Linked DNA regions of Prochlorococcus marinus XMU1402. The protein of the gene in region 2 interacts with the protein of the main gene of each other region in a pairwise test. Links are inferred from orthologs where the notes say so. Each region holds a gene or a part of one and is shown on either strand. Other genes may lie near its edges. The genes, in order: lpdA and HA141_RS01590.

Evidence for each region.
Region 1: the proteins of HA141_RS01590 (region 2) and lpdA interact in binary tests that used the Escherichia coli proteins (3 or more experiments, as listed by UniProt). The link is inferred for Prochlorococcus marinus XMU1402 from one-to-one orthologs.

What each region holds. Positions count from the first base shown.
Region 1 is NZ_JAAORD010000002.1:223,435-226,601, forward strand. Bases 183-3,013 are described here. They hold lpdA (dihydrolipoyl dehydrogenase), read right to left. Parts: upstream 2,403-3,013; coding sequence 963-2,402; downstream 183-962. Other genes in these bases: trpC (indole-3-glycerol phosphate synthase TrpC), read right to left, coding at 183-950; HA141_RS07375 (TrmH family RNA methyltransferase), read right to left, coding at 2,410-3,013. Outside these bases: HA141_RS07360 (hydantoin utilization protein A), read right to left, coding at 1-7; more of trpC, read right to left, coding at 63-182; more of HA141_RS07375, read right to left, coding at 3,014-3,167. UniProt on the Escherichia coli protein: Lipoamide dehydrogenase is a component of the glycine cleavage system as well as of the alpha-ketoacid dehydrogenase complexes.
Region 2 is NZ_JAAORD010000001.1:291,924-295,303, reverse strand. The notes cover bases 210-3,253. They hold HA141_RS01590 (UvrD-helicase domain-containing protein), read left to right. Parts: upstream 210-549; coding sequence 550-2,958; downstream 2,959-3,253. Other genes in these bases: HA141_RS01585 (CCA tRNA nucleotidyltransferase), read left to right, coding at 2,964-3,253; HA141_RS01595 (hypothetical protein), read left to right, coding at 321-527. In the rest of the region: HA141_RS01600 (R-phycoerythrin subunit beta), read right to left, coding at 1-142; more of HA141_RS01585, read left to right, coding at 3,254-3,380. UniProt on the Escherichia coli protein: A helicase with DNA-dependent ATPase activity. Unwinds DNA duplexes with 3'-5' polarity. Translocates on single-stranded DNA with 3'-5' polarity. Initiates unwinding more efficiently from a nicked substrate than double-stranded DNA.

The DNA.
Region 1 (3,167 bases), on a different replicon or contig from region 2:
CCTGCATATATATTCTGTACAACTCTGTATATTCAATTTTATAGCACGATTTGAAGTCAAAATTAAATTGAGTTAAATAATTCCTTGAAAGATTTTTTAATATCACTTTCTCTCATAAAAGTTTCACCAATTAATACTCCCCTAATTCCAATAGATCTAAGCGACTCTAAATCTTCGGAAGAATTAATTCCTGATTCACTAATAGGAAGAATATTTTGTTTTAAAAATATATCTGCATAAATATTCATCAATTCTATTGATGTTTTTAAATTTGTTTTGAAAGTCTTTAAGTCCCTGTTATTTATTCCAACCAAATTAAAAGATTTTAACTTTAGTATCCTTTCTAATTCATTATTGTTATGGACTTCTACGAGAACACTCATCTTTAAGTTATCAGCAATTTTCTTTAGATAAATTAAATCGTCATTACTTAAAATCGCAGCGATTAATAATATTGCATCAGCACCAGATACCCTTGCTTTATAAATTTGATAAGCAGAAATAATAAAATCTTTGCATAGAAGAGGGAGATTAGTTGATTTCCTTACAGTTTCGAGTATTTCATAACTACCTTGAAAAAACCTTTTATCGGTAAGTACTGAGATACATGACGCACCTAATCCTTCATAACAAATTGCTATATCTTCAGGGTTAAAATCTTTTCTAATAACTCCTTTACTAGGACTAGCTTTTTTTATTTCAGCAATTAATCCTGGTTTTATTTTTGACTCCAAGATATTTTTATAAAAATCTTTTGGGGGAGGCAGTTTTTCAATTTTTTTTATTAGATCTTCTAAAGAAACTTTTTTTTTGAAATTCTTAATTTCAATGTCCTTATGCCATACAATTTCTTCAAGAATATTTTTTGGTTGTGCTTCTCTATGAGGCACAGCATATTCTAAATTTTCTACCCTTACAGTTGGATTGGGTGGCCTGCGTCTTATCTCCATTAATTTTAGATATTATTTTATTTGAGAAGCAGCTTGTTTATATGCCACCTCAACTACTTCACTAAGAGTAGGATGAGTGTGAACTTCTGTAGATAATTCAATTACATCTTGATTCCTTGAAATAGCGTTTGAAATTTCTTGAATCAAATCAGCTGCATGTAAACCAAAAATATGAGCACCTAAAACTTTCCCATTATCTCTATTAAAAATCAACTTGAGTATTCCATCACTCTCCAATTCAGCCAATGCTTTTGAATTTGCCTTAAAGAAACTTTTGACAACTCCCAAAGTGAAATTTTCCTTTACAGATATCTCTTTAGCTTCAGCTTCAGAAAGACCAACTGAACTGATCTCAGGGTGAGTGAAGGTTGCTGCAGGGATACTTTTATAGTCTATTTCGACGTTGCCACCGCAAATATTATCAACAGCAATAGTACCTTGAGCTGCAGCTGTATGGGCAAGCATTAGTTTGCCTGTTACATCTCCAACAGCCCAAATGTTAGGTATTATTTCCTCGCCATTCTTAACCCTCATTTTATCATCTATAGGAATGAAACCTTTTACAGTTTCGATTCCAACCGACTCAAGATTTAAGTTATTACTATTAGGACTTCTGCCAGTTGCCACGAGCACAGCATCAACTTCTAAAGTTTCTACAACTTCTTTAGTTTTTGCATCTGTCAGTTCTATTGTCACAGGACATCCAGGTGTTATTTTTGTCGCAAAGACATTTGACTTTGTATCTATATCTCTTGATTGAATAAGATTCTTCTTAGCAATTTTTGTAATATCTGGATCAAATGTTGGCATAATATTTTCCAAGGCCTCGATCATGGTAACTTCACAACCCAGTGCGGTATAAACATCAGCAAATTCTAATCCTATATATCCACTTCCAATAATAGCTATCCATCTTGGAAGCCACTCAAGTTTAACCGCATCATCACTAGTAAATACAGTCCTATTATCCACAGTTATTCCACGGGGTACAAAAGGAGAAGAACCAGTTGCTATAACAATATCCTTACATGTAAAGATTTTATCAATTCCGTTTTTATCTCTTACACCTACTTTTTGATTTCCTTCAATTCTGCCAATCCCCAAAATAATTTCAACTCCATTCCTTTTGAGAGTTTTTGTTAAATTTTCTCTAACATTTAAAACTAAATTATTTGCATGATCTGCAATTTTTGATCTCTCAAACCTTACTGGGGAAGCATGAATACCGAATTTAGCTAAATGTTCATAATCAGCTATTTCCCTGACTTTACCACTTGCAGCCAAAAGAGCTTTAGAAGGGACACAACCTTTGTTAACGCAAGTACCGCCCATTTCAGAAGATTCTACTATTGCGACTTTCAGTCCCTTACCAGCAGCATGTTTGGCGGCATCAAAACCTCCATAACCAGCTCCTATAACGATTAAATCAAAATCAAAACTTGAATCAGTCACTTTTTATCTACATATTAGATGTGTATGTGACTCTTTTTCGTTCTAGTAATAATGGAACTGCAACGCAAGCCACATTTAATGATTCTACAAGCTCACTATGCGGAATTGTAATTGTTTCATTAAAAGCTTCTTGAATTTTTTTATGAATACCTTGCCCCTCATTACCCAAAATCAATACAGTGGACTTAGTCCAATCAATTTCCCAGTATGGTTTTGAAGGTTTTTTTGAAATTTTATTAAAGCTACTAGTGGAAAAAATCTTAAATCCTTCATTTGATAATTCAGATAAAGACTTTAATAAAGAATTTATTATTTCTTCTTCAGTACCCTCATATCTTTGAAATGGGAGATTAAAGACAGCGCCAGTTGATGCTCTTAATACTTTTTGGCTTAATGGGTGCGCACCTCCAGCTAAAAAAATTGCATCAACACCAGCAGCTAAAGCAGTTCTAAAAAGATTACCCATATTCCCAGGATCTTGAATCCTATCTAGAACAAGAACAAAATCATTCTTACTATTGAATTGATAATTAGGTATTGAAGAAATTTCTACTAATGCTGCGATGCCATCTGGATTAACTGTTGAAATCGCAGAAGCTAAAACCTCTTCTGAGACCAAAGTTAATAATGATTCATCAAACTGTTTACTAAGATTTTGGTTCTTTTTTAGCCATTTTTCAGTAACTAAAATTTTGGAGGGAGAATTTCCAGACTTCAGCAATTCCTCAATAAGATGAGTCCCCTCTATACAAAAAAAATCTTTAT
Region 2 (3,380 bases):
CTGCAATTGCATGTGAATTATTGGTAATTGAGCTTATTGCATCTAGTCTTGAGTTTGCACTATTAATAAATTCTTTTATATTGCTTAAATCATTTAATTTCTTATCAGCGGAAAATAGTTGGTTATTCTTTAAAACTGACATTATTAAATTTAAAAAATTAAAGTTCGAATCTTAGAATAGTACAAAGCTAGTAAAAACAATACAATTTCAAAATTAACGCAACGCTTCTTAATTAATAACTTCATTCCAAAGTGATAGTTAAAATAATTCAAATAAAAAACTTTTTTCCGCTAATATAAAAATACGATTTAGTAAAGTTTTGGATCAACAAGATTTAAAATTATCAAAGAAACTTATTTTCTCATATAAAAAGAGATTGGAAAAAGAAATTCTTGACAGAAGTACGAAATTAAGGATGCCTCAAAATAAATTTGAAGAAATAATTAATAACAATAACGAACTTATAAACTTAAAAAAAGCGTTAGAAGACCTAGAAATGGAATCTGAAACTCGTAATAAAGTCTGATTTTTGAAAAACCCTTCCAAAAGTGTCTCAAACCAACAATTTCCTTTTTAAGTCCTTAAACAATGAGCAACTTCAAGCTGTAAAACATGTCTATGGGCCACTATTAGTTGTAGCAGGCGCAGGAAGCGGAAAAACTAAGGCTCTTACGCACAGAATTGCAAATCTTATTGAAAATAACTCTATAGATCCCTATAACATTCTCGCAGTAACTTTTACTAACAAAGCTGCTAAAGAAATGAAAGCAAGATTAGAGGTTCTTCTAGCCCAAGAATTAGCTTTTAATCAATTTGGTCAGCCTTGGACAACTCTCAAAGAAATTGATCAAAATCAATTAAGAACAAACGTTCACCAAGAGAGGCTTCAAGACCTTTGGATCGGTACTTTCCATTCTTTATTTTCAAGACTTCTGAGATACGATATTGAAAAATATACTGATCCAGAAGGCCTAAAATGGACAAGACAATTTTCAATTTACGACGAAACAGATTCTCAAACATTAGTAAAAGAAATTATCAGTCAAGATATGAATCTTGACCCTAAAAGATATGATCCTAAAAAGATTAAAAGATTAATAAGTAATGCTAAAAATCAATGCTTAAATTCGAATGATCTTTTAGCAAAAGCAGATAATAATTTTGATAAAACAGTTGCAGAAGCCTATAAGAGATATAGGATTTCTCTTTCAAAAAATAATTCTTTAGACTTTGATGATCTTCTACTTTTGCCTGTTTTCTTATTGAGGCAAAATGACATAGTCAGAGATTACTGGCACAAAAGATTCAAACATATTTTAGTTGACGAATATCAAGATACAAATAGAACACAATATGAACTTATAAAATTAATAACTGCTGGAAATACTGAACCAAAAAAATTCTTTAGTTGGGAAGATAGGTCAATTTTTGTAGTAGGAGATGCTGATCAAAGCATTTATAGTTTCAGAGCAGCTGACTTTAGGATTCTAATTGGTTTTCAAGAGGATTTTAAAAATTCACTTTATGACAATACTAAATCATCTCTAATTAAATTAGAAGAAAATTATAGGTCATCATCTAATATCCTTGATGCTGCAAACTCACTAATTGAAAACAACTCTGAAAGAATTGACAAAGTTTTAAAGGCTACTAAAGAAAAGGGGGAGCTTTTGAAGTTACTCAGCTGTGATGATGAAATTTCCGAGGCAGAAGCAATTACCAATAAAATTAAATTGCTAAACAATAATAATCAGAAACCAATTTGGAAAAATTTTGCAATTTTATATCGAACTAGAGCTCAGTCAAGAGTATTAGAAGAATCTCTTGTAAGGTGGCGCATTCCTTATACAATTTTCGGAGGATTGCGTTTTTATGATAGAAGGGAAATTAAAGATGCAATAGCATATCTGAAAGTTCTAGTTAATTCTTCAGATAACGTTAGTCTTTTACGTATCATAAATGTTCCTAGAAGAGGGATTGGTAAGACTACTATTCAAAAACTTAATGAACTATCTAACAGGTTAAATATTCCATTATGGGAGGTTCTTAATGATAAGCAAAGTCTTGAAGAAACAATAGGTCGATCATCAAAAGGAATTAATAAATTTACTAAAGTTATGAATGATCTACTGTGTTACCTAGAAAATTCAGGCCCTGCTCAACTACTACAATTAATATTAGAAAAAAGTGGTTATTTAAGTGACTTGCTATCAAGTGGGACTGAAGAATCTGAAGATAGAAGAAATAACTTACAAGAACTAATTAATGCCGCCACTCAATATGAAGAAGAGACAGAAAGTGGGGATGTAGAGGGATTTCTTTCTACAGCAGCCTTAACAACTGATAATGATACGCAGAAAAATAATCCCAACTCTGTAACTCTTATGACTCTGCACAATAGTAAAGGTTTAGAATTTCAAAATGTTTTTATTACTGGGCTAGAACAAGGTCTCTTCCCTAGCCATAGATCAATAGATACTCCCTCACTTCTTGAAGAGGAAAGAAGATTATGTTACGTAGGAATTACAAGAGCTAAAGAAAGAGTTTTCTTAAGTCATGCCAGAGAAAGAAGATTATGGGGTGGAATGCGTGAAGCAACAATTCCTTCAATATTTCTCTCAGAAATACCTGAAGATTTAATGGATGGCGAATTACCACAAACTGGTGGTGCTTCAATTAGAAGAGATTGGCATCTTGATCGTTTAACAAGAGTTGATCGAAACAATCCAAATGAATTTGTTAACAAACCAATAAATGCAGTAAGGAAATTATATTCAGGGCCTAGTAAAGGGAAAAGCTGGATTGTTGGAGATAAGCTAATTCACTCAAAATTTGGGAAAGGCGAAATCATACATATATTTGGGAGTGGGGAAAAAATATCTTTAGCAGTAAAATTTGGTGATAAAGGAAGTAAAATTCTAGATCCCAGATTAGCGCCAATTCGTTATGTAAGTTAAAACTCATGAACGATATATCTGATTACATCCAAAGGGAATTAATCAAAACTCCATTTAATCTATATAACCTAATTACTAAATACATAGAATCCAATAAAAATACTAAAGTAGCTTTTGTTGGCGGTTATTTAAGAGATTTATTAATTAGTAAATTCCATAAAAAACCTTTTTCTAAGCCTGTAGATATTGATCTTGTTATTGAGGGCTCCTCCATTGCTTTGGCAAAATTTATAAAAAAAAATATAGTAAATGTAGATTTATGTTTAATAAAGGAATTTAATTTATACAACACTGTAGAAATAAATATTAATGACTATAAAATTGATATTGCTTCTGCAAGAAAAGAAATTTACCCTGCTCCAGGGTTAAATCCCAAAGTAACTAAAAGTACTATTGAGGAGGATCTTAAGAGGAGAGATTTT